Regions from separate parts of the Shewanella sp. 10N.286.52.E4 genome, predicted to be linked through region 3. Evidence: predicted binding sites of a transcription regulator. Region 3 holds the regulator's gene; each other region holds the start of a gene.
What was found. The regulator FliA, encoded in region 3, starts transcription of late flagellar genes. The targets are predictions, from matches to a motif close to CTAAAGNTNNNNNNNNNNNNGCCGATA.

Region 1 (11,220 bases), on a different contig from region 3:
GAACTCACAGGAATTGAAGTGATCATCTTTGATGAAATTCATGAACGTCATTTACCCACAGATTTAGGCTTAGCACTGGCGTTAGAAGTGCAAGAATCATTACGAGATGACTTAAAGCTGATTGCCATGTCGGCGACGCTCTCAGGCTTACCGTTACAGAACTTAATGCCTGATGCTGCGATGCTAGTCAGTGAAGGCAGAAGTTTTGATGTTGAAAAAGTCTACCGCCCAGTAGCGGGTCAACAGCAGTGGTTAGATGCGTTAGCGAGTGTCATCATCGATAGTGTCAGCACTGAGTCAAAAACAGTGCCAGTCCAGTATCAGCAAGGTTCAGTATTAGCTTTTTTGCCGGGCAAAGGCGAAATTAATAAACTGCAACGACTCCTTAGTCAAAAGCTTGATAGTCAGCAATTTATCTTGTGTCCATTGTATGGGGACTTAACCCCAGCTGAGCAAGATAAAGCGATAGCGCCAGCGCCAGATGGCAAGCGGAAAATTGTCATTGCGACCAACGTTGCCGAATCAAGTTTGACCATTGATGGCATCACCATTGTGGTCGACAGTGGTTATAAGCGTGAAGCGAGCTTTAATCCCCGCACAGGTGTGAGTCGCTTATCACTTAAACGCATAAGCCAAGCCTCCTCTATTCAGCGTGCAGGACGTGCAGGTCGTCTTGCACCTGGCTGTTGTGTACGTTTATGGGGACAAGAAGAGCAAAGCCGCTTAGCCAAAACAGAAGCCCCAGAAATCAGCATTAGTGAATTAACCTTAATGGCGTTAGATTGCGCTTATTGGGGTGAAAGCAATATTGAAAACTTACCTTTACTGACGCCGCCGCCAACGATACATCAGCAAGTTGCTTGGCGCTTGTTAGCACAGCTTGCACTTGTTGATGCTCAACATAAGATTACCCAACAAGGCCAAGCCGCTTATGAACTGGGTTGCCATCCACGTTTAGCGCATATGTTATTGCAATCTAAGGCACTTGCTGATGCTCATCAACAAGCGGATTTGGTGTCGTTAGCATGCTTACTCGCTGCCGTATTAGAAGCGAGAGGCTTACCTAAAAAAGGCGTGGATATTAGTCAGTACCTTTCTCTCGCATCCCAAGGGCTAATGGCTAATCAAGTGAGAAAGTGGCAGAAATTATTAGCTGTGTCAGGTGATATAAAACAAATCGCCCGTGATGCAGCAAGTCGTGATATCAGCAGTTTACTGGCGTTAGCCTTTCCTGACCGCATAGCTAAAGCACGGGGTAAACAAGGGTTTCAGCTGAGTAACGGCACAGGCGTTACCATAGATATTGAAGATAATATGTCCAATCATGACTGGTTAGTGGTGGCAGATTTTCAAGAATCACAAGGGCGCAATGCCGGTCGAGTCTATTTAGCCGCAGCCATTAACTCTGACCATTTACATCATGATTTAGCGAGTTTGATTTCGGAACATAAAATCTGTGAATGGGATGAAGTGAAAGGGCGATTTTATGCTGAACGACAACAAAAAATAGGCGACATTATTGTTAGCCGCACATTAGAGAGTAATGTTGACTCTTCTTTAATTGTGCAAGCGTTAGTGAGCCATATTCAACGAAAAGGGTTAAGCATCCTTAACCTTGATGAGCGCTTTTATCAGTTACAATATCGTTTAAAATTAGCACAGCATTTTGCCCCTGAACATGATTGGCCTGTTATCGATACAGAGCATTTACTTGCCAGCTTGTCGCAGTGGTTAGCGCCGTATTTAACTGAGGTTAATTCGATTGCTAAACTGCAAAAAGTGGATATATTAGGCCACGTAAAGAACCTATTAACTTGGTCGCAGCAACAAACATTAAATGAGCTGTTACCAACACATTGGAAAATGGCAACAGGGACATCAGCGCCGATCACTTATCAAGTTGATGACATTGCCAGTGATAATGCAGATATTGATCAAATAGCGAATCGCCAGAACGGAAAAAGTCTCGGTATTCAAGCTCGAGCGTTATTAAGTGTGCGACTGCAAGAGGCATTGGGGTTATCACAAAGCCCGCAATTACTTCATGGTAAGCTGGTGGTCACGATGGAACTATTGTCTCCTGCGCAGCGACCTATTGCAGTGACTGCGGATTTAGCCAGCTTTTGGCAAGGGCCTTATGTTGATGTTAAAAAAGAAATGCGTGGTCGATATCCGCGCCATTTATGGCCAGACGATCCGGCCAACACTACGGCCACTAAATTCACTAAAAAGAAAACACCAGGCTTACAGTAATAGCCAAGGACGAACAGACTTACCCAAATATGACTGATAATAAGAAAAAACCTGCAGTAAAAAAAGCAGCGCCTAAAAAGACCACAGCAAAAAAAGCACCCGCTAAAAAGTCAGGTGTAAAACGTGTTAATGCGAAAAAGAAACCTCGCTCTAAATGGAAGGTATTTTGGTCATTCTTCTGGAAAATAGCCTTGATTGGTTTAGTGATTGTGAGCTCCTATGGCATTTACTTAGACCAAATCATTGCGCGTAAGTTTGAAGGGCAAAAGTGGCATTTACCTGCACAGGTTTTCAGTCGCTCAATGGCCATTTATCCCGGCGCTGCGATTAACCATCCACAATTAATGTCTGAACTTAAGTTACTGGGATATCGCAAAGTTGCTAATCCGAGACAAGTGGGCGAGTTTTCAGCGTCGAGCACAAAAATAGAGTTATGGCGTCGACCATTTTTGCATCCAGAAGGCGATCAAGTAGCACAGCGAGTGATGATTTCATTTGATAGCCAAGGTGTATCAGCTGTTCAGCGCATGTCTGATAAACGTCAGATGGCAGTGTTCCATTTAGAGCCAGTATTATTAGATAGAATATTAGCTTCTGGGGGCGAAGATCGTTTATTTGTGCCAACAGAAGCAATGCCCCAAGCCATTGTTGATGCATTAATACTGGTAGAAGATCGCAGTTTTTATGAGCATCACGGAGTCAACCCTTTTGCGATCGCGCGAGCAGCGATCGTTAACATCACCGCAGGGCGCACAGTTCAAGGCGGCTCGACATTAACTCAGCAGTTGGCTAAAAACTTCTTTTTGACCAGTGAGCGTTCCATCGTGCGAAAAATTCGTGAAGCCTTAATGGCGATCATTATTGATTTTCGTTATAGCAAAGATGAAATTCTTGAAGCGTATTTAAATGAAGTTTATATGGGGCAAGATAAGTCTCGCGGCGTTCATGGTATGGGCTTGGCTTCGCAATTCTATTTTGGCCGTCCAATTGCCGAGTTAACTGTATCGCAGCAAGCATTTTTGATCGCTGCGATTAAAGGGCCATCTTATTACAACCCTTGGCGATCGCCAGAACGTGCTCAGAATCGTCGCGACTTGGTACTGCGCTTACTAATGGAAGACGACAAACTCACTGTTGAACAGTATAAAGCGGCGGTTGAATCGCCCATTGGTTTACGTGACTTTAATAAGTCAGTACATCAGAAGTTACCTGCTTTCTTTGCGGTAGTGAAAAATGAACTGCGCCGCCGCTATGGCGACAGTTTATTGCAGCAATCTGGGGTAAAGGTATACACCACACTTGATCCTATGGCGCAAGATGCGGCTGAAAAAGCAGTTGTTTCGACCATGAAGACCTTAGATGAACGTGCCAAAAATGTGCAGGTCGGCATGGTCGTCACCGACAAATATACTGACGGTATCGCGGCAATGGTCGGTGATAGAGTGCCAAGTTTTGATGGCTTTAACCGTGCGGTAGAAATTCGACGCCCGATTGGCTCTCTGGTTAAACCGTTTGTTTACGCTACGGCGCTTCAGCAAGGCAGTAAATACAACTTGGCATCACCTGTGGCTGATAAACCGATTACTTTGCAAAATGGCCAGGGTAAAACTTGGTCACCGCAAAATGTGGATAGAGTCTTTAGAGACGAAGTACCATTATTGACCGCCTTTAAAAACTCAATGAATGTACCAACGGTCAATGTGGGTATTGAAGTCGGTGTGGATAATGTGGCTAAAACTATGGCAGATGCGGGTTGGAGTGAGGCTATACCGCGTTATCCGTCAATGTTATTAGGTGCGATTAATGGCTCGCCGTATATGGTGGCACAAGCATTTCAAACGATTGCAAATAATGGCCGATACCGTCCGTTGACCTCGATTACGGCGGTATTAGATAGCAACAATCAACCTTTGAAAGTGAGCCGAGAAAGTGCCACACAAGGAATGGAGCCAGCAACCGATTACCTGGTGCAATATGCTATGAATCAAGTGGTAAAAGATGGTACGGCAAAACGTTTAGGACGCGCTTTCCCAAATGTTGATTTAGCGGGTAAAACGGGTACCAGTAACGATAGCCGTGACTCATGGTTTGCTGGCTTTGATGAAAGAAACGTTGCCGCGATTTGGGTTGGTCAAGATGATAACTCTAAGACAGGCTTATATGGTTCCAGCGGCGCTATGGCGGTTTACCAAGCCTTCTTGAACAATCGTCCGCCTTTAGGGTTAAGAATGACTCCTGCCAATGGTATTACCCAAGGTTATTTCGATAGAACTACCGGTGTAGCAAAGCAATCTGATTGTGACAATGTCGTTGCCATGCCAGCCCGCATTGACAGCTATCAGCCAATTGATAATTGCGGTGAAGAACGTTCTTGGTGGCAAAAAATCATTAACTAGGCTAACTAAAGAGTCTTTGTTATAAGTTCATCGCTCAAATTAATGTATAAAAGGGTTCACTATCACTGGTGAACCCTTTTTGATCGTAAGCGTGTTGTTTTTAATACGCCTGTATTATCAAAATTGTTAGCCACAAAAAAAGCCAGCGATTAAGCTGGCTTTGGCTGATTAACTCATAAGTTTGTTAGAACTTGTAGTTATAACCTACAGTCGCAGTCTGTGGCTTACCTGAAAAGATAGAGCCATGAATACGGGTTGTCATATAGGTTTCATCAAATAAGTTATCCACGGTTAAGTAGACTTCTGATGCATCATTAATAAAGTAGCGTGCAGATAAATCTACAATGGTTTTGTCAGCAATTAACTGCTCTGATGGAATTGTTCCTTGACCAGCCACTGTGCGCATATCTGACGTGTAACGGCCGGCAATCGTTACTTGCCATGATTCTGCTTGTACACCTGCAGAGACAAATAGTTGGTTTTCAGGAAGGTAAGGAAGTTCGTCACCTTTTTCTACATCGCCCCATGATTCAAAATCTGAGCTAAAGCTGTTTTGGAACTCTGCACTGGTGTAGGTGTATGCCATTTTAACAGGGAATGATATTTCGCCCGTTTGATTAAACTCATAACCTAAGCTCAGTTCTAAGCCTGTGACTTCAACTTCACCTGCATTGTACTGATTGCCAATGTTGTCATCATCACAACCTTGCGCAGCGGTACAGTTACCGTGCATGTTGCTGTAGTCACTGTAAAACACAATTGCTTCTGAACTTAATGCGCCAGTGTTGTAACGAAGACCAGCTTCGTAGTTCCAGCTTTCTTCCTCTTCACCATCATCATTACCAGGCGCTGAAGGTGCGAAACCTTTCTGTACACCAGCAAGCACAATTAAATCTTCAGTGATCTGATAAGTTGCTGCTACTGATGGTAGTAAAACATCAAAGCTGTTACTGATATCTTTATCTGGCGCACCTTCACGGCCTGGATTTGTTTTACCCCAATCACGACGTTGAGTCGTCACATCTTCATAACGAAGGCCCGCAGTAATGGCTAAATCACCTAAAGTAATTTGGTCTTGAACATAAAGTGCAAACGCTTCAGCACTATCGATACGGTTTGAGTCAGTACCTGGCGTGCCGCTGTCAGTTAGTGACATCACTTGGTTATTATTGAGCTCGTAAGTATCAACCCACTGGAAACGATCCATTTCATCTTCGTGATAACGAGCGCCAAATGACAATTCATGATCACCTAGCAACCAATTTAATTCAGTTTGAATGCCTTGAGATAAGTACTCACGGTTGTTTGCCTTAACTTGAACATCAATAGGTGATGAAGAAGCCGGAGCTCGGTCAAAATCTGCAGCAGCTTCTATTCCGCCGCTATTTAAGCTTTGACCATCAACCTTTGAGGTTTTATACCAGTTACGAGCAAAGTTATTGTAATAAGCAGTTGTTGCTAATGTCACAGTGTCACTGAAATCAATAATATGGTTCAACTGGATCTGTTTATGATCAGTCGTCATTTCATCTTTTTGCGATGCAGAGTAACGAGTAAAAGGACTGCTGTTATAGTCTTCTTCGGTTAAGCCCATATAAGTTTCATTTGAGACTTCATCTGAGTACTTTAATTTTAGCTCAACACGTTGTTGATACTTTGCATCTTCGCTACTGTCGATGCTAATTTTTGCTAATGCATCATTCTTGGTAAAACCGGTATCACCGCCGACACCATTAATATCGCGGAAACCATCTGCTTGATAACGATAAACTTCGGCAACTGCGCCAACTCGCTCACCTTGTCCGCCAGCATGAGCATGTAATTTAGCAAAGCCATCTTGCCCTGCAGCAACATCGATTCCACCCGCTAATTCTTCTTGAGGGATTTGGCGAGAAATCATATTAATAATACCGCCAGTAGTACGAGGACCATATTTAAGCGTAGAGCCACCTTTCATTACTTCTACTGTCTGCATTCTTCCTGATGTCGGGAAGTAATAAGCAGCAGGTGAAGCGTAAGGAGCTGGAGCCGCTAAAACACCATCTTCCATCACAGTAATCTTCTCAGAACGATTTTGACCAGTACCACGCATCCCAATGTTAGGACGCAAGCCGTAGCCGTCTTCCTCTTGAATGTACACACCAGGTACAGATGCTAACGTACGCATAATATCTGTGTACTTAAAATTCTCTATTTCAACGTCGTTGATAACATGGGCACTACCAGGCACATTATTAACAGGATTTGAACTACCAAAAATGGAGATTTGCTCCATTGTGGCGTTTTCAGCAGCGGATGCTGCAAAAGTAGTTAATAGAGCACTAGCTAGAATGCTGATACGAAGGCAGTTGCGCTGGGTCATACGGTTCTCCAAAGACGACTTGTAAGCAAAATGCAAATAGCAATTGTTTCTATTTGTATCTTAATTGTCGTGAAGTTTACTTAAATGAACATTAAAATCAACATTTACTTAACTGTGATTAACGATTGCGCTGCTTTTGAGCTTTGGATTAAGATGGATGCGATCAAGGTCACATTATGTTTTCGGTCAATCATTAACTTTAATGTTGTTAAATGAGTCATCGGCTGAGTGTTTTGGGATTTTTCTAGTACACTCGGTGCAAATAAAAAAAGCCCAGCTCGACGAGAGAGGGATTTCTTTCACGATTTAAGAATGGATGTATATGTTTTTGTCACCTTATTATGCCAAGCAAGATCAGAGCGTGTTTATTTCAGCCCAACAAGCGAGTGACTTTGCAAAACACGTCGCTGAAGACTTTAACCCTATTCATAATGTCGGTGCCAAACGTTTTTGTGTCCCTGGTGATTTGTTATTTGCCTTAGTGTTAACTGAGTTTGGTTTAAGCCAAAACATGCAGTTTAAATTTGCCGGTATGGTTGGCGATGGCATCGAGCTTGAGCTAGATAAAGATGCAGGCGAGAAGTTCAGTATCTGTGATACCAAAGGTAAAGAGTATTTACACATAGAACGCCAAGGCGAAGTTTGTCAGTGTGATGTGCAAACTGCGGCTTTTATTAAAAGTTATGTGGCTTTTTCTGGGCTTAACTTTATTCATGTGTTGGTGCCTATGATGAAAGAATACGGCATGATGATTAATCCAACGCGACCATTAGTGATATACGAAAGCATGTCGTTTCATTTAGACACGTTTGAGTTCACTGAAATGAGCTTAGAGTTAGTAGAGCAGCACATGGAGATTAACGGTAAGCGTGGTGATGTGACATTGCAATTTGCATTAAAAAGCGAAGGCAAAGTGATCGGCAGTGGAGTGAAAACCTTAGTGTTAAGCGGACTACGTGAGTATAACGAAGAACAAGCTCAACAGATGTGCCACACTTATGAAAGTAGTAAGCTAAATTAATAAGCTCATCAGCGTTATTGATGATAAAAAGCAGCTAATAACGCTGCTTTTTTTATGCTTAAAATCTGATTTTTGTGTTTGAAATATAGCTTTATGTAATATATTTGTGAGCTATATTTGTGAGATTAAGTGGAGTAAACCTTGTGTCATTTACCATTATTCCATTCGTAAAAGGTGATATTCCTTTTTTACGCTAAAATTAAGGTAGGCTATACAATATCAATGACATTGCGAATGATAACAATTGCAATGTGACGACATTAATTTCCGCTTGAGGCATTCAAATGAAAAAATTATTACTGGTTTCACTGACTTTTTTTGCTTTCTCTGCAAGCGCAAATATCATTTATGATAAAACAGGCGTAGACGATAAAGACTTTGTGTATGACGAGCATCAATGCACTGAAATGTCACAGCAAGTGCAAAAAAATAGCAACTCTCGTGGCGTGGTCAGCAGTGCTGCTAAAGGTGCAGCTGTAGGCGCTGCAGGTACTGCGATTGCAGGTGGCAGTGGTTCTGACGGTGCTAAAATCGGCGCAGGTGTTGGTGTTGTTTCTGGGTTACTGGGTGGCTCACGTGATAGACGCGCAAACGAAGCAAATTATCAGGCAGAAAAAGAAACCGTAGTACGTAATTGTATGGCTAATCGTGGTTACACTATTTTAAATTAACCACTTATCGCAACAGCGTTTCTGTAGAATAACAATGAAAACCATGTCATATGACATGGTTTTTTGTTTTATGGTTTTTGGTTTTATCTCGGGGTGATATTAATGTGATTTGCAGTTGAGATCGGCTTGCGCATATTGGCTGAAAGTCGCTTCACTTTGATGAGTCCAAAAGCTAAAGTTTTGCCCTTGATACTTTGCCCCTGATGCCGTGCGGGTTAACAAGGCTAAATTCGTCGCGTTAATATAATCGGATGTAGGCGAAACCGTGAGCATTGCTGCGGGAATTGCTGTGTCATTATAAAAATATGCCGTTACTTTGGTTAACGTATCATTTGCTTCAAGGCCGCATTCATATTGAATGGGTTCAGGTACTTCAAATTCACCTGCAGCAATTTGTAATTCAGTTAATCGTGTTTCATAAGACGATTGCACGCATTGCTTAATTTGTTCCGCTTTCCAGCAATCATCGCGACCTTTAATCCAACCTCGCTGAAAAGCCTTCACATGGGCTATTTCTTCGCTGCTAATTTGATTGATCACTTTTTGATATGTTGCATTGATTTGCATATCTAGCTTGGCAAGTTGATTGTCCTGACAAATTAACACTTCAACTTGGCTTTTGGCCTTTTGACAATCAAAAGCGGGGGAGACGGCGTCAGATGCATTAACTGAGCACGATAAAAATAAAATTGAAAAAGCGAGAGTTGAAAGTCGTGAAGTCTGAATACGCATAATTGTTTGCATTGGTGTCAACATTGTTATCAACATCCTGTTCTAAATAACTCATAGAACAAATCATAGCGTATTCAGTGTTTATTAGTACTGTTTTAAAGCGGGAGTATTAATTCAACTTACGCTTTGGTGTTGATGATGTGTCCAGCATTGCCAACAGGTTGAGGCTCAGGTTGTGCAGCTTCAATTAACTGCATTGCCATTTGTCCTTCCACTTTTTGTTGGTTTTTAGCCATCACAGCCACTTTTAAACTACTGCCAGAATCAATATTAGTTGGCATTGATGATGGTGCATTGATAGATAAAGACATGGGTATTCACTCATAAGTTGCGGCTATACAATACGACATGTAGATAGCAGTATTTTGTTATCGGCTGAAACGGGAAAAACTATAGACTATTTTTTGATAATTCGACAATCTGGATATTAACTTGTGCGCAATTAAATATGTTAAGATAGCGCCATAGGTTTGTATCACTCATTTTATCGAGAAAGGAGTCACCATGAGTCAGAAAATGGATCCCTTGGCGTTAGAGAATCAAGTTTGTTTTGCTATGTACAGTGCAACGAATGCGCTCATTCGAGCTTACCGTCCCTTGCTTGATCAATTATCTCTGACTTACCCACAATATTTAGTGATGATGGTGTTGTGGAAAGAGTCGGGCATTAGCGTGAAAACATTAGGTGAAAAACTGCATTTAGATTCAGGAACCTTAACGCCGTTATTAAAACGATTAGAAACTAAAGCATTGGTTATTCGTGATCGTAATAAAGACGATGAGCGTGTTCGCGTACTGCATCTCACAGAAGCGGGCAAAGCCTTACACCAACAAGCGAAAAGCATTCCTGAATTAATGCGTTGTAAAGTGGGTGGTGATGCAGAGCAATTGCGTCAATTAAAACAGCTTTGTGAAAACGCGCTAATGAATCTTAAAGATTAAATTGATTATCTCTATGTCATAAAAGTTAAATTAAACTGTCATATAATTAGCGTGAAAGCATCTTTAGTCTCAATCGCACTGACTTTATCTAGCTCACCCTTATAAAGTCTGTCGCCGTTGTACTGATGCAAAACAGTATTTAAGCGATATGGAAGTAGTTTAATTATGTGGCAGATTTTTACTCGATTCTTAGCATTAGGTTTTATTAGCTTTGGCGGCCCAGCTGCACATATTGGCTATTTTAGACAGACCTTTGTCAATGAGCTGAACTGGCTTGATGATAAACGTTATGGCAGTTTAGTGGCGTTAAGCCAATTTATGCCAGGACCTGGTTCCAGTCAGGTTGGTTTTGCTATCGGATACCACCGTGGTGGTCTTGCGGGGGCAGTTGCTGCATTTGTTGGCTTTACCTTACCTTCTTTTGTTTTACTCTTCCTGCTTGCTGTAACGAGTGCTCACTGGCTAGAAACCCAAGTTGTTTCTGGTGTGATACATGGTCTTAAATTATTAGCTGTCGTTGTCGTTGCAGATGCCACCCTCGGCATGTTTGGTCAGTTCTGTCAGCGTAAAACAGCGCGAGTGCTCATGGTTGGCACAGCTGTAAGCATTATGCTGTTCCCGTCATTACTAACCCAAATTGTGGTGTTACTGATAGCAGCGATTATCGGTGTGATGGTACTGACTAAAGGCGCGAATATTACCCCAGATAACACGCCGATTAAATTGAACTATGCATGGCTTTCAATATTTATTGTTGGTCTACTGGCGAGCTTTTACTTTATTAACCAAACGGGCACTTTAGGTCAGGTTTTTGCGCAGTTTTATCAAGTGGGCAGTTTAGTT
Region 2 (11,220 bases), on a different contig from region 3:
TCTTGAGTAAATCAAAGCTCAAAAAATAAGGCGCTATTCAGCGCCTTATTTATTTGTTGGTGTTTGCTAAATACTCATTGGCTTTAGCTAGGCTTCCAAATGCCGAAATAAGATTGTTTCTTCCTTTATCTTGAAGCTCAGGATTACCTGATTCGATCATCATCCATACCCATGTTTGTATTAATTGTAATGGTGGGTGCTGAACTTTTGCTGCGTCTAACATGTTACTTCCTTTGAACTGGGAAAAAATGTTAATGGCCAGTATAAATCGCCAAAAAGTATCCATTAAAGAGTATCAAATTCTTTTTAGTTGCTGAACTAGAAACACGAGAATAATTGCTTATTTAATGAAATATTTTATATAAAATATCCTTTTATACTACCAATTCGTAACATTGGTAAGTTTAAAGTATTATTCGGTGGTCAATTTTTCAATATAATACGCTTACATTCATGTTGAACAACACTAAGGATTCTCACTGTTTATTGATATTAAATAGAACTTACCTCAAGCAAAAAGTGTTAACTTATTGTTGATGTGATGAATGTAGGCCAATGTATTTTTGAAGCGCAAGTATTTATGGGTGGAAGTAAATGAGACCGTCAGCGTATTTTGATGGACCAGTAGGCAAGCTAAACTGGAAAGTGGTGAGATTATTATGGCCTTACCTATTTGAATTTAAAGGGCGTATATTTTTAGCTATGTTGTGTCTGGTGATTGCTAAACTTGCCAGCGTTGGGCTTCCTTTCATTTTAAAAGACTTAGTTGATAGTTTAGATGGCCAGAAAACTGCAGCAATTGTTGCGGTGCCAGTCGCACTTGTTATTGCCTATGGCTCAGTGCGATTTTTGAATGTCATTATAGGTGAAATAAGGGATACGCTTTTTGGCCGCGTGACTGAACGTGCTATTCGACGCTTGGGTTTAGCTGTATTCGAACACCTACACAGGCTGGATCTCGATTTTCACTTAGATCGCAGAACAGGTGGCTTATCTCGTGATATTGAGCGCGGCACCAGTGGTATTAGCTTTCTAATGCGCTTTATGGTGTTCAATATCGTGCCGACGTTATTAGAAATCACTTTAGTGATCATTATTTTCTTTTTCAATTATGGTATTGGTTTTGCGCTCATAACCTTGATTGCTGTAGTGGCCTATATTGGTTATTCCATTGTGGCGACAGAATGGCGAACGGGTTTTGTTCGAGATGCCGCTAATGCAGACTCTTTATCAAATACTCGTGCGGTAGATAGTTTATTGAATTATGAAACGGTTAAATACTTTAATAATGAACGCTATGAATCTGAACGTTATGATTCGGCGTTAGATCAATGGGAAGTCGCTAAACGTAAAAATAGGCTGTCATTATTTGCATTAAATGCAGGACAAGCCTTAATTATCGCAGTGGCAATGACCTCGATGATGTGGCTTGCAGCGTCTGAAGTGACCGCGGGCAATATGACCTTGGGTGATTTCGTATTAATTAACGCTTTTATGATGCAGTTATTCATCCCACTTAACTTTTTAGGTTTTGTTTATCGAGAGATCCGCGGCGCATTAGCCAATATTGAACGTATGTTTGGTTTATTAGATAAAGTCCCGAGTATTCAAGATACTGCAGGTGCGTCTGAAGTGGTGCCAACAAAAGGCGAGCTGCGTTTCAATAATATTTGTTTTAATTATGATGAAAGACCGATTCTCAATGAGGTAAGTTTTACCGTTCCTGCAGGTCAAAAAGTGGCGGTAGTCGGTGAAAGTGGTGCGGGTAAATCAACATTAATTAAACTGTTATTTCGTTTTTATGATGTTGATAGTGGCTCGGTAACGATTGATGGAAAAGACATTAAACAACTGACTCAGCAAGCACTACGTCAATCGATTGCGATAGTGCCGCAAGATACCGTGCTATTTAACGACACGATTTATAATAATATTTTATATGGTAGGCCTTCAGCGAGTGATGAAGAATTAAAAGAAGCGGTAAAATTAGCTAATTTGAGCGACTTTATTGAGTCGCTGCCAAATCAATGGCAAACCAAAGTGGGTGAGCGAGGTTTGAAGCTGTCTGGTGGTGAAAAACAACGAGTCTCTATTGCTCGCGCGATTTTAAAATCTGCTCCTATCCTAGTGTTTGATGAAGCGACTTCATCCTTAGACAGCAAGTCTGAACAGGCTATTTTAACAGCGCTTAAAGTCGCAGAAAAAGGCCATACAAGTTTAGTTGTTGCGCACCGACTATCTACTATTATTGATGCTGATAAAATTGTCGTGTTAAGCCAAGGGAAAATCGCAGAACAAGGCACCCATCAACAACTTTTACTACAAAATGGCGTCTATGCAAAACTGTGGCGAATTCAAAATGAGCAAACAATCACACTTTGATGTGCAGCTTGTAGACGTTTTCTCTCTTTGATAGTGCAGTTTTTGTGTATAATTAGCTTTAATTGCCTGGAAAGGATTGAGATCGTTTAGGTAAATAGGAAATTATCAGGTAATTAAGCCTAAAAATGGAGGTCGTTAGTGCAAAACATTTCTTTAATAGCAGCCTTAGAGGGTACACAACATAAAGTGACCACGGATTGGTTTGCGATTATGGCGACGCTGGAAAAGCGAGAAATGAATCAAGATGAATTGCAGTCTGTCTATGATGAATTATGCGCAGGTTTGATTGTGACTACCCGTGGACTAACACTCGCAAAAATAAATGATAACGATAGCGAAGATAGTTTATTGAAAGCGGATGATAGCGCGGCAGATATTTTGGTATAAACTTCTGTCGATAAGCCTCATGAGCAAACGGGCTTATTTAAAGACGTAAAAATGAAATTCACATAAAAAAAGCAATCCTTAGGATTGCTTTTTTATTGCTGAAATTGTCTCTAATTAGCTTAAAAGACTATTTTTTAGACTATCTGTTTTGAAACTATCTGTTTTAAACTATCTGTTTTTAGACCAGCTATGACAGACCATCTTAATCATTGAATTTGGGTTAGCATCTTCCGTTAACCTGGTGATTTGTCCTTGTTCGAAACAGATTTTCTCGCCTTCAATTTCAGATAGCTTTTCGCAGTTGCTACAAGTTAACGAAATTGCTTTATTCGTTCTGTTAGCCGTCATTATTGAGTTTTCTGATTTCAAAAATAAGCCCCTAGGAATGTGCTCTACATCACAATTTTACACCTAAATTAACAATAGTCCAAAGATATTCGTTGTCAATATATTAGCAATAAGTCTAGTAGTTTTTGCTAAAGCATCATTTTATGTCTTTTAATAAAACTAATACTGTTGATAAAACTTATCTAGGGAGATAGAAATGCCACTTTCTGTAACTATTCTTGCATGCTGGCGAGTTAACTGCCTAGGCTCACTGACCCCACAAGAGTGGGCAATAATTTTTAAATCATGATGCAAAGAGCGATTATAGTTAGCCACTCTTGCTGATTTATTATGGGGATCTAACCCTTGTTGCAGGTGTTTATTATGAGTGGTGATCCCAGTAGGGCAGGTATCCTTATTACATTGCAATGCTTGTATGCAACCGAGTGCAAACATATTACCCCTCGCTGAAGCGATAAAGTCGGCGCCTGTTGCTAATGCCCATGCCACCTGAGAAGGCAGTACCATCTTGCCACTGGCAATGACTTTTATCCGTTGCTTTAAGCCTTTCTGTCTAAATAAATTAATCACTATCGGTAAGCTTTCTTTTATGGGCAAACCAACATGATCCATTAAGGCTTGTGGCGCCGCGCCAGTACCACCTTCAGCACTATCTAAGGTGAAAAAGTCAGGTGCATGCTCTATTCCACGGCGGTTAATTTCAGCACATAAATCATTGAGCCATTGCTCGTCACCTAATACCGCTTTAATACCAGTAGGCTTACCGGTTACATTGCGAACGTGGCATATCATATCAATGATATCGGCGACACTAGTAAACTCTGCATGGCCATTTGGGCTAATAGAGTCTTGTCCTACAGGTATACCTCGAATGTCAGCAATTTCTTTGGTAACTTTTACCCCTGGTAAAATACCGCCTTTGCCCGGTTTAGCACCTTGGCTTAATTTTATTTCAAACATTTTTACATTATCGTGGGCTGCTATAGCAGTTAGCTTTTTGTCATCCAGTTTGCCGTTTTCATCTCGAACACCGTATTTGGCTGTGCCAATTTGAAACACTAAATCACAATGACCCTTTAAGTGATGTTCACTTAATCCACCTTCTCCAGTATTGAGCCAGCAACCTGCTTGCGCTGCGCCATGGGACAGTGCCGTCACTGCGGGACGTGATAAAGCACCAAAACTCATGGCCGAAATATGACAAATTGTGGATGTTTGGTAAGGGCTCTTACATTCAGCGCCAATGGTAAGAATATTGTCTGTATGTTCATCTGAGTCATACTTGGGAAATGCAGCATTCAAAAACATCACAGTTCCAGTCTTGTCATGTGTTTGGGTTGAACCGAATGAAATGGTGCGATCAATATTTTTAGCAGCACGATATATCCAGCTGCGCTCTGCACGGTTAAATGGCAGCTCTTCACGATCTTGAGCAAAGAAATATTGTCTAAAAAACTCACCCTGTTTCTCGAATAAATATCGAAAGCGGCCAATTACGGGGTAGTTATGTCGAATCGCCTGCTTGGTTTGTACTTTATCGACGATATACATATAAATAACCGCGATAACACCGAAAGCAATACAGGCTAAAAATAACCCAGTAAATATCTCTAATCCGACAATAAACCAATGTGGTTGCATTTTTGTTCCTTAAAAATGTTCAATGGATAACCGTGACAAAACTTAGCATCGTTTAAGCTGAATGCTATTCGTAATATTGTTTACTTTTTGACTTAATTGATTATGGATGAAGCTAACCCATTGTTCTAGCCTCATTTTCATCTTCAGATATTCGTGGCTCAGTTTTCTTCGTGAAAATGGTTTACCGATTAAAGCTAAAAGCTTAAGTTTTTAATTATGTTGCCGATAAAATAAGCTAACCTGAAATGTAATTAATCGTTAATTGGAGCTGGTGATGGAGTTATATAATCCGACGCAAATGAATGCTAAATCGAATCGTCAATCACCGCCTGAACAGGCGGCGGACAAATTGAATTCAAAGCCAATAACTGAGACTACTGAAATAAAAAAACCTTCAGTGAGTGAAATAAGCCGCGAGTTGAAAAATAGCAGTATTTTAGCGGCACAAGAAAAGGTCAGTATTGCAGCGGGCGATCAATCGATGGCATTGCTATATCGCGCTGCAATTGATGCGATAAATATTGAGCTTGAACCTACAATGGGTGAAAACGCGATACAAAAAGCAGCAGAAACCGATGTTGATTATTCGCCAGAAGCGACGGCAGAGCGTATAGTCAGTTTTGCGACCAATTTCTTTTCGGTGCACCAGCAGCAGAATAGCCAAATGGAGTTTTCTGAACAATTAGATACTTTTATGGACAAAATTTCTGGTGCTATCGATCAAGGCTTTAAAGAGGCAACCGAGATATTATCGGGTTTGAAAGTACTTGAAGGTGACATTGCAGCAGGGGTCGAACAAACCTATAGTTTAATTCAGGCAGGGCTTGAAACCTTTAAACAAAATACAGCACCGCCGCAAGTTGAATGAATACAATCGATTTCTTCATCTAAGATTCAAGGAATAGCTTATGTGGACAACGGGTACCGTCATTGAACGTATTGAATGGAATGAGAAGTTATTCTCGCTACGCATCAAAGCAGATGTAGAACCATTTATTGCAGGACAGTTTATCAAACTGAGTCAAATTCGTGATGAGAAACGTATTGCGCGTGCCTATTCAGTGGTCAACCCACCAGGGAAAGACTATATCGAAGTGTTGGCTGTTGCTGTAGAAGACGGACAGCTTTCCCCAGATCTTCAAGCACTGAGTATTGGTGACACAATTGAAGTGAGCACCAAGGCGGCTGGCTTTATGACTTTAGATGAAATTCCCACCGGCGCCTTACAAGGGCCGCATCTATGGTTTTTAGCGACAGGTACAGCTGTTGGGCCATTTATTTCTATGATGGAAACAGCAGAACCTTGGCAGCGATTTGATAAAGTGGCGCTAGTGTATGGTGTTCGCTTGATTGAAGACTTAGCCTATTTACCACAGTTAGAAGCATTAAAAGCTAAATACCCAACCCAATTCATATTTATTCCGTTAGTCACCCGCGAAGCATATAGCGGTGGTTTGTCATGTCGAATTCCTGATGGATTACAAAGCGGTATTCTTGAACAGACAGCTGGAGTTGCGCTTAATCAAGATAATTCTCAGGTGATGATTTGTGGCAATCCTGGAATGATTACCGATGCGCAAACAGCATTAATTGAAAAAGGTTTAGTGAAGAACTTACGTCGAGCCCCTGGCCAAATCACCGTTGAAAAATATTGGTAATCTGCCTTGAACAAGCTGTATGACATCTAATTTATGCAGCTCTTGGGATATGATTTATTGCTTATAAATACATAAATTCCCTTGGTATTCAAAGATGGATTCATAAACAACACTTGCTCCTTTAGCAGCGATCTATTATCCTTTCGCAACTGATAATTATTATCATTTCCATAAGCAATCACTCACTATTTTGTTACATATATATTTGTGACAAGGTGAAGTGAGTTATGCAACGCCAAGGAGAATTTGGAATGAAGTCGTTTAAAAGTCTAGCATTGTTAGGTTTAGCTACTGTGTCATCAATGGGATCAATGACTGCTACAGCAGCTGAAGATCTTACTGTTTATTCATACCGACAAGCTTTTCTTGTTGAGCCGATTTTAGAAAAATTCACCCAGGATACAGGCATTAACGTCAATGTCGTATTCGCTAAAGATGGTATTGCAGAGCGTATTGCTCGTGAAGGTCGTCTTTCTCCTGCTGACGTTGTACTCACCTCTGATTTTTCGCGCCTTATGGAATTGGTCGAAAAAGACTTAGTTGTTGATGTTAACAGTGACACGCTTAACAACAATATTCCTGAGCAATATCGCTCACCAGAAAATGACTGGTATGCGCTGACTATGCGTGTTCGTAATGTTTATTCTTCTAAAGACCGTGTCGGTAAGCTTGATCTAAGTTATGAAGATTTAGCCTCTGAAGAGTACAGAGGGAAAATTTGTACGCGTAGCTTCAAACACCCTTATAACATCGCATTAGTTGCATCAATGATCGCTCATCACGGCGAAGCTGAAACTAAAACTTGGCTTGAAGGTGTTAAAGCCAATTTAGCGCGTAAGCCACAAGGAAATGACCGAGCACAAGTTAAAGCGGTGAAAGAAGGTTTATGTGATATTGCTATCGGTAACAGCTACTACTTCGGTAAAATGATGTCAGATCCTAAGCAAAAGAGCTGGGCTGAAGCGGTATATATCAATTTCCCAAATCAGCAAAACCGTGGTTCTCACATCAATGTTTCAGGTATGGCACTCGCTAAGTTTGCACCAAACAAAGATAATGCGATAAAATTAATGGAGTTTTTATCGTCTGATGTAGCTCAAAAATCTTACGCAGAAGTGAATATGGAGTATCCGGTTAAAGCGGATGTGAAGCCTTCTGAAATGGTAGCCTCTTGGGGTGACTTCAAAGCTGATAGTCTTCCAATCTTTAAGCTAGCAGAAAACCATCAAGCAGCAGTGAAGCTACTTGATGAAGTAAAATTTGATCTGTAAGGATGCTTTATTACGCCGCATGATAATCATGCGGCACTGACTGGAAAGTATTTATGATCTTAGGCTTAACCAGAAGCTGGTCGCTCGCTGGTTATGCGATTGCGGTAATATTAATATTGCCGCTTTTTGCACTTTTAGTACAAGCAACATTCCCTGACGAAGCTGTTTTTAGTCATTTAATTGATACCGTACTTCCAACCTATATCAGTAACAGCCTGTTGCTCATGTTGCAGGTTTGTCTCGGTTCTTTAGTCATTGCTGTTCCTGCTGCTTGGTTAGTGGCGAGGTGTGACTTTCCTGCTCGTCGATATTTTCAATGGGCATTATTACTGCCCCTAGCAATGCCCGCTTATATTGTTGCGTATGTTTATACCGACATGCTTGACTATGCAGGCCCCGTGCAGCGCATGTTAAGGCAAGTGTTTGGCTGGACCTCCCCTCAAGATTACTATTTCCCTGATATTCGTACTTTAACTGGTGCAGCTATCATGCTGTCATTGGTGTTATTCCCGTATATCTATTTGCTGGCTCGCACCGCTTTTATGGAGCAATCTTCGAGCTTATTGCACGCCTCACGTATTATGGGCTGTAGTCCTTGGCAAAGTTTCTGGCGATTAGGTTTACCGATGGCAAGGCCTGCGCTAGCCGTTGGCATGGCATTAGTTGCCATGGAAACGGCTGCTGATTTTGCCACTGTAAGCTACTTTGCTGTGCCAACACTTACCACTGCTGTATACGATACTTGGCTAGGGTATGGCAGCCTTTCAGCGGCAGCAAAATTATCAGCAATCATGCTATTGGTCATATTCGCTATGGTGGGTTTTGAGCGTTTTGCCCGTCGTAAACAAGAGTTATTCCAAAAACAATCAAGGTTAACTGAGTCTGATCGCTATCACCTTAAAGGCGTTAAAGCTTGGGTGTCTTTTGGCTATTGCAGTTTACTTATTGTGTTGGCTTTTTTACTGCCATTTATGGTGCTTGCGGGTTATGCCATCGACTATTTCGATGAAAGCTGGAACAGTCGTTTTTGGCAATACAGTTTTAATAGCTTATACATTGCCGCTGTTGTGAGCTTTATCTGCGTTGTTTTAGCCTTACTGATGATGTTTATTAGGCGAGTGAGCCCGCGTAAAAGTGACATTTTACCTTCTCGGTTAAGTAGCACAGGTTACGCGATCCCTGGCACCGTATTAGCTATCGGTGTGTTAGTGCCATTAACCTATCTTGATTTCGCGATTAATGATGTTTATGACTATTTTGATGCCCGTGGACCAGGACTGCTATTTACCGGCAGTGTGTTTGCGTTGATTTTTGCTTTCTGTGTTCGCTTTGTGGCGATTTCAATCGGGAGTATTGAAAACAGCTATAAACGCATATCGCCTTCATTAGATATGGCCAGTATTACCATGGGGCAAAAGCCACGACAGTTATTATGGCGCGTGCACTTACCTTTACTGCGTAAAGGTATATTTGCTGGCGCGTTACTGGTCTTTATCGAAAGCATGAAAGAACTCCCTGCGGCATTATTACTACGTCCTATTGGATTTGAAAACCTTGCGACCCATGTTTTTCAATTCGTTTCAGATGAGCAACTCGAACATGGTGCTTTAGCTGCTATTGTGATTGTAATTGTTGGGCTTATCCCGTTGATTTACCTAAACCGTTCATTGGAGCAAGAGAGCTGATATGTCCACATTGACCATTCAAAATGTAAAAAGTGACTACCAAGGACAGGTGATTCTCAAAGGATTAAATCTGACTTTAGAGCAAGGTGAAATCGTGGCTCTTTTGGGCCCAAGTGGTTGCGGTAAAACGACATTGCTTCGCGCGATTGCCGGACTGCAAGCCATTAGTGAAGGCAGTATTGCTATCAATGGTCAGTCGCTAAGTGCTGATGGTGTGTTTGTCCCGAGTGAAAATCGCGGCATTGGAATGATATTTCAAGACTATGCGTTATTCCCCCACTTAACCGTGAGCGACAATATCCTTTTTGGAGTAAAAGACTTAACTGCAAAAGAACGCAGTGAACGCCTAGAAGATATGTTGCAACTGGTTAAACTTGAAGGGTTAGGTAAGCGATACCCTCATGAATTATCGGGTGGCCAGCAGCAACGAGTGTCGATTGCCCGCGCGCTGGCTTATCAGCCTGAACTGCTATTACTCGATGAGCCTTTTTCAAATATTGATTCGCAAGTACGTAGCGAAATGATGTTAGAAATTAGGCAAATCCTTAAGCAGCGTAACGTTAGCGCAGTATTTGTTACTCACAGTAAAGATGAAGCATTTGTATTTGCTGATAAGTTAGCTTTATTTAAAGAAGGCGGCATTGTTCAGCATGGGTTAGCTGAAGAGCTATATGCTGAACCTATTGAGCGTTATGTGGCTGAGTTTTTAGGCGAGGGCAACTATTTAACTGTTACGGTTAAAAGCCCAACACAGGTCTCTTCGGTTTTAGGGTTAATTGAGAGTACTAAAACGTTAAACCTCGCGCTTAATAGCCAAGGTGAATTACTACTACGACCGCAACAAATTGATTTACAACCAGCATCTCAAGGGCATGGTGAAATTGTCGAAAGGCGTTTTCTGGGTACAATTTGTCATTATTGGGTTAAAGTAGGGTTACAAACGCTCGAAGTGAGAAGTCAATTAACTGCATTGAAGCTTGGTCAGAAAGTGAATTTATCCATATCGGCACACCCTTTAGTGATATTTTAGTGACCTAAGTCTAAATTGGTTAATTATCGTATAGAGCATAAGGAATAAATTGCTCAACTACCTTACAATATTAGCATCTTATTATTGTCAAAGGTGGTTGATTCCAACATGGAAACACAGAATATGCCTCGCGAACAGTTAGGAGTTTGTGCTGAAGGAAATTTGCATAGCGTCTACTTGATGTTTAATGCAAATGACGGCGTTGAAGCTCAACTGCGTCCTTGTTTAGCCAATGTAGCCCAATATATTTACGAGTTATCAGATCAATATGCAGACAGTGCCTTTAATGGTTTTGTCGCTATTGGTGCTAACTATTGGGACACTATTTATGGTGAACAGCGTCCAGCTCAATTGCGTCCATTCCCAGCGATGCAAGAGGGGAATCGTGATGCTCCTGCCATTGAGTACGATTTATTCATGCATATCCGCTGTGATCGTTATGATATTTTGCATTTAGTTGCCAATGAAATTAGCCAAATGTTTGAAGGTTTGGTTGAGCTAATTGAAGAAGAACGTGGTTTCCGTTTCATGGATAGCCGTGATTTAACAGGCTTTGTTGACGGCACTGAAAACCCGAAAGGGCGTAGTCGCCAAGAAGTTGCGCTAGTCGCTGATGAAGATAATCAATTTAAAGGCGGCAGTTATGTGCATGTGCAAAAATATGCTCATAATTTAAGTAAGTGGAATCGCCTACCACAGAAGAAACAAGAAGATATTATCGGCCGAACAAAGCAAGATGATATTGAATATGCTTCTGAAGATAAGCCATTAACCAGCCATATTAAACGCGTTAACTTAAAAGACGCTGATGGTAAGTC
Region 3 (11,220 bases):
ACCTGGCTTATTTATAGGTCTGATTGTGGCTGTATTTCAGGCCGCAACTTCAATCAATGAACAGACATTAAGTTTCCTTCCTAGATTATTAACTACGCTATTTTCGTTGATGTTTCTTGGCCATTGGCTAGTGCAAACCATGATGGATTTTTTTTACACTATGGTGAATATGATCCCTCAGGTGATAGGTTAGTCCTGTGGAAATTTTATTTGAAGAAATCAGTCGAACAATAGCCGCATATGTTTGGCCGTTATTTAGAATATCTTCAATGTTAATGGTTATGGCCGTTTTTGGTGCCAATACCACCCCAGCAAGAGTCCGTTTGTTTTTATCTGTTGCGATTACTGTTGCCGTAGCACCTGTACTTCCAGAACCGGTTGATCCTATCGAGTTGTTCTCATTAAGTGCTGTATTCATTTCTGCGCAGCAAATACTCATAGGTACTGCTATGGGGTTTGTGACAATTTTAGTGATGCAAACCTTTGTACTAACGGGGCAGATTATTGGTATGCAAACCAGTTTAGGTTTTGCCTCTATGGTCGATCCTAGTTCAGGTCAGCAAACACCAGTTGTAGGTAATTTCTTTTTATTACTGGCTACGTTGATTTTTCTCGCCGTTGATGGACATTTGTTGATGTTTAAAATGCTGGTGGCTAGTTTCGATACTATCCCCATTTCAAATCAGGGTTTTAGCATTACTAATTACCGAAAATTAGCAGAGTTTGGTGGTTATATGTTTGGTGCGGCGTTAACGATGTCGATTTCAGCAATCGTCGCATTACTGCTGATTAACTTATCATTTGGTGTGATGACGCGCGCATCGCCTCAACTGAATATTTTTGCCATTGGCTTCCCGGTAACAATGGTAAGCGGGTTATTGATTTTGTGGCTTACATTAGGGCCCATCATGTCTCATTTCGATGAGGTTTGGCTGCGAGGCCAATTATTGATGTGTGATATTTTGCAATTGACCTGTCAAATTGACGGCTCATTAACTCAGTAGGTTACTGATGGCAGAAGATACAGGTCAAGAACGCACAGAGGACCCCACCGCCAAGCGACTGCAACAGTCGCGTGAAAAAGGACAGGTGGCACGCTCTAAAGAGTTAGGTACAGCGGCTGTTTTATTAGCATCAGCTGTAGGGTTCGCAATCGTTGGGCCTAATCTTGCCCGAAGTCTGCACACTATCATGACACAAATATTGACCATGGAGCGGGATCAAATATTTGATACCAACTCAATGTTTCTGGTTTGGGGAGTGGTTGGCAATGAGCTTGCTTTTCCACTCATCAGTTTTATTGCATTTCTCGCCTTAATTGCTTTTATCGGTAATATCATTCTGGGTGGTATGACGTTCTCAGTTAAAGCTTTTATGCCCAAAGGCAGTAAAATGAATCCTGCTAAAGGATTTAAGCGAATGTTTGGTACACAAGCTCTAGTTGAGTTGACCAAGGGCATCGCTAAATTTGCTGTAGTGGCAGTATCAGCCTATTTTTTATTGAGTTTTTACTTCTTTGAGATAATGACACTCTCGACAGATCATCTACCTGGCAACGTTTACCATGCACTAGAGTTGTTAGTATGGATGTTTATTCTGTTATGTTCTTCAATGCTATTTATTGTGGTGATTGATGTGCCATTTCAAATATGGAATCACAATAAACAATTGAAAATGACCAAGCAAGAAGTCAAAGATGAATACAAAGACACTGAGGGTAAACCTGAAGTAAAAGGTCGAATTAGACAAATGCAGCACGAGATGGCCAACAAAAGGATGATGTCTGAAGTACCAAATGCAGATGTTATTGTGGTTAACCCTGAACATTATGCTGTAGCGGTCAAATACGATGTTAGTCAGTCAGCTGCGCCTTTTTTAATTGCGAAAGGCATCGATGATGTCGCATTTAAAATTCGTGAAATTGCCAGAGAGCATGAAGTACCGATTGTGTCGGCGCCACCTTTAGCACGTGCTATATACCATACGACGAAAATTGACCAACAAGTGCCTGAAGGGTTATTCACTGCAGTCGCACAAATTTTGGCATATGTATTCCAGCTCAAGCAGTATCAAAAAGGTAGGGGCAAGCGACCTAAGCCCGTGCCAATCAATCAACCTATCCCTGATGATTTAAAACACTAAATCGTTTACAAAACCTTCAATTAACCCCGCGGCCCTTTTGAAACTATTCTTTTGGCTTAGTAATTGCATTTTACTGTTGTCAGCGTCAAGAATATTACTATAAAGGTTTCCTACTGATGGATGTAAAAGCAGCATTAGGTCAAGTTAAACAAGTTAGATTAAGTACTTTTAAAGGTATAGGTACGCCATTATTAGTGCTTGCAGCACTCGGTATGGTGGTTTTGCCCATGCCTGCCTTTTTGTTGGACATCTTGTTTTCATTCAACATTGCTTTAGCACTCGTTGTACTGCTTGTCGCTATTTATTCTGATAGACCATTAGATTTTGCCGCATTCCCCAGCGTTCTGTTAGTCGCAACGCTACTTAGATTGGCACTCAATGTTGCCTCAACCCGAATCGTGTTATTGGAAGGTCATAACGGTGGTGATGCCGCGGGTAAAGTCATTGAAGCCTTCGGCTCTGTGGTTATTGGTGGTAACTACGCTGTAGGTTTAGTGGTTTTCCTGATTCTTATTATTATCAACTTTGCCGTTGTTACCAAAGGTGCTGGGCGTATTTCTGAAGTGAGCGCCCGTTTTACATTGGATGCCATGCCAGGGAAGCAAATGGCGATTGATGCCGATTTAAATGCTGGCACATTAACGCAAGATCAAGCTCGCGTACGCCGCGCTGAAGTGACCAAAGAAGCTGACTTTTATGGTGCGATGGATGGTGCATCAAAATTTGTTAAAGGTGATGCCATTGCGGGTATCATGATTTTGGTGATTAACATTCTCGGCGGTTTTGTGATCGGTATGGTTCAACATGGATTGGATTTTTCCAGTGCTGTTGAAATCTACACTTTATTGACCATTGGTGACGGCTTAGTCGCTCAAATCCCTGGGCTACTGTTATCAATCGCTGCTGCATTGATGGTGACTCGTCAAAATGAATCGGGTGATATGGGCGGCATGATGATAAGCCAGATGTTTGTCAGCCATAAGTCAATGGCGATAGCATCAGGCGTATTGTTTGTCATGGGTATCGTGCCTGGAATGCCTCATTTTGCATTCTTAACGTTCGCTTTTATTACAGCCTTTGCTGCATATATGATTTATAAGCGTAATAATGACAACAAAACCGCAGCGCTTGAGCAAGCGGTTAAAAGCCCTGCAGAAATTAAGGATGCAGAGCCTAAAGAACTCAGTTGGGAAGACGTTCAGCATGTCGATACTATCGGACTTGAAGTGGGCTATCGTCTAATTCCGTTAGTGGATAAAGGCCAAGGTGGTGAGCTTTTAGGTCGCATTAAAGGCGTGCGTAAGAAATTATCACAAGAATTAGGTTTCTTAGTACCAGCGGTGCATATTCGCGACAACCTTGATTTATCACCTAACTGTTATCGTATTTCGTTAATGGGAGTAGTGGTTGGAGAGGCTGAAGTTCGTCATGACTGTGAACTCGCGATCAATCCTGGGCAAGTGTATGGCAAGCTTGATGGCATTGAAACAACAGATCCTGCATTTGGATTAGAAGCTGTGTGGATAGCGCCAGAGCAGCGCGAACATGCTCAGACCTTAGGTTATACCGTGGTAGACACGGCAACAGTTGTCGCGACCCATATCAGCCAACTGTTGACTAACAATGCGGCTAAATTACTGGGTTATGAAGAAGTACAGCAGTTAATGGATATGCTAGGTAAAAACTCGCCTAAGTTAGTTGATGGCTTCATTCCAGATATCATGCCATTGGGTTCTGTGGTTAAAGTGATGCAAAACCTTCTAAATGAAGGTGTTTCTATCCGTGATTTACGCACAATTGTACAAACCCTGTTAGAATACGGTACAAAGAGTAATGATACAGAAGTATTAACCGCTGCAGTGCGTATTGCATTGAAGAGAATGATTGTTCAAGAAATATCTGGGCCTGAATTAGAGATACCTGTCATTACATTGGCACCAGAGTTGGAACAGATGTTGCACAAGTCTATGCAGGCGACAGGCGGTGAAGGGCCAAATATCGAACCAGGCCTTGCAGAACGCATGCAGAAGTCATTATTAGATGCTTCTCAGAAGCAAGAAATGGTTGGACAACCAGCCATTTTATTGACATCAGGTATGCTAAGGTCAACGCTGTCACGATTTGTTAAATATACTATCCCGAATTTACGGGTTATTTCTTACCAAGAAATACCTGATGAAAAGCAAATACGCATAGTATCTGCGGTAGGGCAATAGCGATGACTTTCTGTTTGAAAGAGGTGCGTAGTGAAAATTAAACGATTTTTTGCCAAAGACATGCGTTCAGCATTAGCTCAAGTGAAAGAAACCTTGGGATCTGATGCCGTTATTATGTCGAATAAAAAAGTAACGGGTGGAATAGAAATCGTTGCGGCAGTTGACTACGATGAGCCTAAAGCGGACGTCGCTGTAAATTCACCTGTACCTGGTTTTATGAATGTCAGTGATGATCAAGTCTCACTAGGGCAAAATAAACCAACAGTGAAAGCGCAAACCAAGGTAAGCCCACCTCCTGCAGCTGATTCACTGCAAGCGTTACTCGAAAAGCAGCATAATCGTTTGCAGCAACAAATGTCGCAGCGAGTTGAAGAACCTGAGTTACCCGATTGGGCCAAACAATTACAAGATACAAAAACAGCGAAAGTTGAGCCTAAAATTGAACAACAGCAATTTGCCCAACCAAGAACATCGAATAAAAGTCAGTCTGCTGAAATTGAAGCAATGCGAGAAGAAATGGCCTCTTTGCGTGGGTTGTTAACTCATCAAGTATCTTCGTTAATGAAAGACCAAAAAAAGCGCACTGACCCCGTTGGGGCAATGCTAGAAAGTAAATTAATTAATGCAGAGTTTTCTCCTGCTGTAGCGGCGAAATTGGCAGGCTTAAGTCAGCAATATACGCCTGCAGATTTAGTGAGAGCGTTACCTCAGAGTTTAGCGAACTTATTAGATAACCAAGGTGATGATATTGTTCGTACTGGTGGCGTGGTGGCATTTGTTGGTCCAACAGGTGTTGGTAAGACGACTTCGCTGGCTAAATTAGCGGCAAGATTTGCAGCACATCATGGTCCAGAGCAGGTTGCACTCATAACTACAGATCATTATCGTATTGGAGCCTATGAGCAATTGGCAACTTATGGCAAAATAATGGGATGTCCAGTAAAACAAGCTCACGATCTTGCTGAATTAGAACAAATTCTCTACCAGTTTAAGAATCGTAAGTTAGTATTAATAGATACAGCTGGGATGGGGCAGCGTGATATGCGCCTTTATCAGCAGTTAGATGATTTAATGGCAAATACAAGAATACCGATTAGAAGTTATCTAGTCATGTCTGCAACCTCTCAAAGAAGAGTGTTACAAGATGCTGTTGAGCATTTTAAAAGAATCCCATTATCAGGGGTGATTTTGACCAAATTAGATGAATCGGTTTCGATTGCTGGCGCATTAAGTGTATTGATTCAAAATGGGTTACCATTAAGCTATATAACAGATGGTCAACGTGTTCCAGAAGATATGCAAGTTGCTGATACGCTTATGCTCGCAAAACAAGCGTTAGCAGCATTAAACGACACCAAACCTCAAACGTCACATGACACTGCGTGGTCAAATGACATGGCCTATGCATTCGAGTAACAATATGACCAGAGATCAAGCAAGTGGTTTACGTATGATGAATCAACCAAATAACGATAAAGTAAAAGTAATTGCAGTTAGTGGCGGCAAAGGCGGCGTGGGTAAAACCAGTGTGTCTATTAATACCGCTGTTGCGCTCGCTGAAAAAGGTAAACGAGTGTTAGTACTCGATGCCGATTTAGGCTTAGCAAATGTTGATGTGATGCTAGGTATTCGAGCAGAACGCAATTTATCCCATGTACTTTCTGGCGAAGCAGAGTTGGACGATATTATTGTCCGTGGCCCTAAAGGTATTGGCATTGTGCCTGCCACTTCAGGGACTCAAGCCATGGTCGAGCTTACACAAGCTCAGCATGTCGGCTTAATTCGCGCCTTCAGTGAAATGAAAACTCAATTCGATATCTTAATTGTCGATACCGCTGCCGGTATCTCGGATATGGTGCTGAGTTTCTCCCGTGCCTCACAAGATGTGTTGATTGTTGTTTGTGATGAACCGACATCAATAACCGATGCCTACGCCTTAATTAAAATCCTAAGTCGTGAACATGGCGTCTTTCGTTTTAAAATTGTGGCGAATATGGTCAGAAGTTTGCGCGAAGGCATGGAATTATTTGCCAAACTCAGTAAAGTGACGGATAGATTCTTGGATGTCGCTTTAGAATTAGTTGCTACGGTTCCATTTGACGAAAATTTAAGAAAATCAGTTCGTAAACAAAAATTGGTTGTCGAAGCTTTTCCTAAGTCACCTGCAGCGATTGCTTATCATGGTTTAGCGAATAAAATTATGAGCTGGCCTGTTCCTCAACAGCCAGGCGGCCATCTTGAGTTCTTTGTCGAACGATTAGTTCAACGTAAAGATCAACAAGAGGATTCAACGAGTGAATAAAGCCGCTGCGTATACTCAGTTTGATAATAAAACTTCAATTGTTGAACAGTATGCTCCGTTGGTAAAAAGAATTGCTCATCATATGTTGGCAAGGCTGCCAGCATCAGTGCAATTGGATGACTTATTACAAGCAGGGATGATGGGGTTATTGGAAGCATCATCGAAGTTTGATGGCAGTAAAGGGGCTAAATTTGAAACCTTTGCTGGCATCCGAATTCGTGGTTCAATGATTGATGAAATCCGCCGAGGTGATTGGGTTCCTCGTTCTGTACATCGTAACCAACGTCGTGTTGCCCAGGTTATTGATGAATTAGGACAAGAGCTCGGCCGTGATGCAAAAGATATTGAAATTGCTGAAAAATTAGAGATGACTCTTGAAGAGTATCATCATATTCTAAATGATGTTTCAGTGGGGAAGATCATCGGGATTGAAGATCTTGGTGTATCTGAAGATGTGATTGTAACAGCAGAGTCTACTCCTGATGAGAGCTTTGAGTCACTTGCTGAAATGCAATTTAAATCAGCACTATCTGAAGCAATTACAACATTACCCGAAAGAGATGCGTTAGTTTTGTCGCTATATTATGACGAAGCATTAAATTTAAAAGAAATCGGTGCCATTCTTGAGGTCAGCGAGTCGCGTGTTAGCCAGATATTAAGTCAGGCAATGCTGCGTCTTAAAGGCAAACTCAAGCATTGGACACAGGTATAATTATTAATATAGAGCACAGTGTATGAGCTCACCGGAGGAAACCTTGGACAAGAATATGAAGATTCTTATTGTTGATGACTTTTCAACAATGAGACGTATCATCAAGAACTTGTTGCGAGACTTGGGATTCAACAATACCCAAGAAGCAGATGATGGCTCAACCGCCTTACCAATGTTACAAAAAAGCGAATTTGATTTTGTTGTAACTGACTGGAATATGCCAGGCATGCAAGGTATTGACTTGCTTAAGGCGATTCGTGCTGATGATTCACTCAAGCATTTACCCGTGTTAATGGTAACTGCAGAAGCAAAACGCGAACAGATTATTGCTGCAGCGCAAGCGGGTGTGAATGGTTACGTAGTAAAACCGTTTACTGCTGCAACGTTAAAAGAAAAACTCGATAAAATATTTGAACGTTTAGCATAAGCTAAGGATAAGTTATGCAGGCAGCAATATCAGGGCTGATCGACCTTGAACAAGCAAAGCAACTCGTAAAACTGCTCGAAGATGGCCAACAAGAACAAGCTGATGAAGTCATTCGTGACTTATCAGCGCCTCTTCAGCGGGATTTATTTGATGAAGTCGGAAAGTTGACACGTCAACTTCATAGTTCATTAAATGAGTTCCAAATTGATACCCGTTTAGCCGAACTTGCCAATACTGAAATACCTGACGCAAAAGAAAGATTAAACTTTGTTATCGATATGACAGAGCAAGCTGCAAATAAAACTATGGATGCAGTTGAAGAATGTTTACCTTTGGCCGATACAATAATTAATAACATTCAATCGGTCACACCCATGTGGGACAAATTGATGCGTAGAGACATCGCGTTAAGCGAATTTAAATCTCTGTGTCATGAGGTTCAACATATCATGTCTCATAGCGAGCATGACTCAGGTAGATTAAAGGAATTGCTCAATCAAATTTTGATGGCGCAAGATTTCCAAGATCTAACTGGCCAAATGATCCGTCGTGTTATTGATTTAGTCAGAGAAGTTGAGAGCAATTTAGTCTCCATGCTCACTATTTTTGGCGAAAGCGCAGCAGACTCAACACGGGTCGTTGATGACAATAAAATTGAAGCAGAAGGTCCCATCTTGAATGCTGAAACCCGTGAAGACGTGGTAACAGGCCAAGATGAAGTTGATGATCTGCTATCAAGTCTGGGTTTCTAATTAGGAGTCAAATTTAATGTCTTTTGATGTTGATGAAGAGATACTCCAGGACTTTTTGATTGAAGCTGGTGAAATTTTAGAGCTTCTACAAGAGCAACTCGTCGCTCTTGAAAATAATCCTGATGATGCTGATTTACTTAATGCTATTTTTAGAGGTTTCCACACAGTAAAGGGTGGTGCAGGTTTTTTAAGCTTGGGCCCTATGGTCGACGTTTGTCATGAAGCAGAGAATACCTTTGATTTACTGAGAACCGGTAAGCGTCAAGTAAACGCAGAGTTAATGGATATCATTCTCCAAGCTGTTGATGCTATCAATAGTATGTTTGAGCAAACTCAGCAAGGCCAGCCGCAAGATGATGCTGATCCCGCTTTACTTGAAAAGCTTAAGCTTTTGAGTTCTGGTGCGCCTCTTCCTTCTGAAATCTCTGAGACAGTTGTTGAGACTGAACCTGAAGTTGTGGAAGAGTTCATTGAAGCCATTATCGAACAACCTGTTGCAGCGGCTGAAGCTGAAGTTGTCTCCGATGCAGGAACTTCAGGTAGCATTGATGATATTGATGAAAGTGAGTTTGAAGCTTTACTTGATGCATTACATGGACAAGGGAAAAGCCCAACATCAGTCAATGACGAACCTGTTGCAGGTGTGACAGTAAATGCCACAAGTCCTACCAATGACAGTGCTGCTAGCGATGAAATTAGCGATGATGAATTTGAAGCGCTTCTTGATGAGCTACATGGTTCAGGTGGATTTCAGTCAACGACAGCAAAGAATGAGCCTGCAGCAGTAGCTGAAGAGCCAAAAGTCGATGCTGATGACATTACTGATGATGAATTTGAAAAACTACTTGATGAGTTACACGGTAAAGGTTCTGCACCAGCAGCGGTCACGCCGCCTGTCGAGGCAAGTAAACCTAAAGCCAGCCCACCAAGTGAACCTGCTAAAGCTGAGCCCAAAGCACCAGCTCCTGTAGCTAAAGCTCCAGTTAATAAAGCGCCAGCAAGTAAAGCGCCAGAACCTGCATCTAAAGCTGTGCCCGCTGCGAAAAAAGCAGAACCTGCGAAAACACAAAATGCAATGCCACAAGGTGAGACTACGGTTCGTGTTGATACATCTCGCTTAGACCAAATTATGAATATGGTTGGTGAGCTAGTATTGGTGCGTAACCGTTTGGTGAGTTTAGGTATTTCTCGTGATGACGAAGAGATGTCTAAGGCGTTGGCAAATTTAGATTTAGTGACAGCAGACCTTCAAGGCGCTGTCATGAAAACACGAATGCAACCAATCAAGAAAGTGTTTGGTCGCTTCCCTCGCGTTGTCAGAGATTTGGCACGTACGCTCAATAAAGAAATTGATTTGATCATGGTTGGTGAAGACACCGACCTTGATAAAAACCTTGTCGAAGCACTCGCTGATCCATTGGTTCACTTAGTTAGAAACTCAGTAGACCACGGTATTGAAATGCCGATTACCCGTGAAGCGAATGGCAAGCCAAGAACTGGTACCATTACCTTATCAGCCAGCCAAGAAGGCGATCATATTCTACTAAAAATTGAAGATGATGGCGCAGGTATGGATGCCAACAAATTAAAAGAAATTGCTATCAGTCGTGGCGTGTTAGACGAAGATTCAGCTGCACGCATGACGGATAACGAAGCTTATAATCTAATTTTTGCTCCTGGTTTCTCTACTAAAGTAGAAATTTCAGATATTTCAGGTCGTGGTGTTGGGATGGATGTGGTTAAAACCCGTATCACCCAGCTTAATGGTACTGTTCATATTGATTCCGTTCAGGGCAAGGGAACAATCTTAGAGATTAAAGTTCCACTCACATTAGCAATTATGCCGACTCTAATGGTAGATGTTGCTAAGCAGGTATTTGCTTTACCTCTTTCAAGCGTTAACGAAATTTTCCACCTCGATCTAACTAAAACAAATGTAGTAGATGGACAATTAACCGTTATCGTTCGTGATAAAGCCGTACCGCTATTTTATCTTGAGCAGTGGTTACATCGAAATAAAACTAACTTTATTCATGGTGATAAAAAGCAAGGGCATGTAGTAATTGTGCAACTTGGGACCATGCAAATTGGCTTTGTGGTTGATGCACTGATAGGACAAGAAGAGGTGGTAATTAAACCTCTGGGAAGCATGTTGCAAGGTACGCCAGGTATGGCTGGAGCAACAATTACTTCTGATGGCGGTATTGCACTGATTTTAGATGTGCCAGGCTTATTAAAATATTACGCTAAAAGTAAGAAGTAAAAGTTCCATTATTTAAGGAATTAAATGGCTACTAAAGTTTTAGTTGTTGATGATTCGAGTTTTTTTAGACGACGAGTCAGTGAGATTGTTAATCAAGATCCTGACTTAGAAGTTGTGGGTGTTGCCGTCAATGGTCAAGAAGCTGTTGATATGGCTGCTCAATTGAAACCTCAAGTTATTACTATGGATATTGAAATGCCTGTTATGGACGGTATTACTGCCGTTCGTAAAATCATGGCTGCCAATCCGACTCCAATACTGATGTTTTCTTCATTAACCCATGACGGTGCACAAGCAACGCTTGATGCATTGGATGCGGGCGCATTAGACTTTTTACCGAAACGTTTTGAAGATATCGCATCAAATAAAGATGATGCGATTAAGCTTTTACAGCAAAGGGTTAAAG

Region 1: the regulator FliA is predicted to act here: its motif matches at 9,805-9,831, upstream of AB4153_RS03910 (cytoplasmic protein).
Region 2: the regulator FliA is predicted to act here: its motif matches at 4,960-4,986, upstream of AB4153_RS09975 (DUF5610 domain-containing protein).

Annotation. Positions count from the first base shown of each region.
Region 1 covers NZ_JBFRJJ010000007.1:15,401-26,620, reverse strand. The annotation lists gene hrpB (ATP-dependent helicase HrpB) at 1-2,253, shown strand, start outside; gene mrcB (penicillin-binding protein 1B) at 2,283-4,649, shown strand; gene AB4153_RS03930 (TonB-dependent receptor family protein) at 4,834-7,011, opposite strand; gene AB4153_RS03925 (DUF3581 domain-containing protein) at 7,334-8,032, shown strand; gene AB4153_RS03920 (RNA polymerase subunit sigma) at 8,317-8,703, shown strand; gene AB4153_RS03915 (lysozyme inhibitor LprI family protein) at 8,803-9,459, opposite strand; gene AB4153_RS03910 (cytoplasmic protein) at 9,555-9,746, opposite strand; gene AB4153_RS03905 (MarR family winged helix-turn-helix transcriptional regulator) at 9,940-10,377, shown strand; gene chrA (chromate efflux transporter) at 10,543-11,220, shown strand, end outside.
Region 2 covers NZ_JBFRJJ010000019.1:57,370-68,589, reverse strand. The annotation lists gene AB4153_RS09995 (hypothetical protein) at 50-223, opposite strand; gene AB4153_RS09990 (ABC transporter ATP-binding protein/permease) at 595-2,382, shown strand; gene AB4153_RS09985 (hypothetical protein) at 2,521-2,769, shown strand; gene AB4153_RS09980 (FMN-binding glutamate synthase family protein) at 3,277-4,758, opposite strand; gene AB4153_RS09975 (DUF5610 domain-containing protein) at 5,033-5,626, shown strand; gene AB4153_RS09970 (ferredoxin--NADP reductase) at 5,667-6,416, shown strand; gene AB4153_RS09965 (Fe(3+) ABC transporter substrate-binding protein) at 6,668-7,687, shown strand; gene AB4153_RS09960 (ABC transporter permease) at 7,741-9,372, shown strand; gene AB4153_RS09955 (ABC transporter ATP-binding protein) at 9,374-10,402, shown strand; gene AB4153_RS09950 (Dyp-type peroxidase) at 10,511-11,220, shown strand, end outside.
Region 3 covers NZ_JBFRJJ010000028.1:80,355-91,574, reverse strand. The annotation lists gene fliQ (flagellar biosynthesis protein FliQ) at 1-193, shown strand, start outside; gene fliR (flagellar biosynthetic protein FliR) at 198-1,004, shown strand; gene flhB (flagellar biosynthesis protein FlhB) at 1,012-2,142, shown strand; gene flhA (flagellar biosynthesis protein FlhA) at 2,259-4,358, shown strand; gene flhF (flagellar biosynthesis protein FlhF) at 4,389-5,774, shown strand; gene AB4153_RS16475 (MinD/ParA family protein) at 5,779-6,660, shown strand; gene AB4153_RS16470 (RNA polymerase sigma factor FliA) at 6,653-7,372, shown strand; gene cheY (chemotaxis response regulator CheY) at 7,416-7,799, shown strand; gene AB4153_RS16460 (protein phosphatase CheZ) at 7,814-8,551, shown strand; gene AB4153_RS16455 (chemotaxis protein CheW) at 8,568-10,814, shown strand; gene AB4153_RS16450 (chemotaxis response regulator protein-glutamate methylesterase) at 10,839-11,220, shown strand, end outside.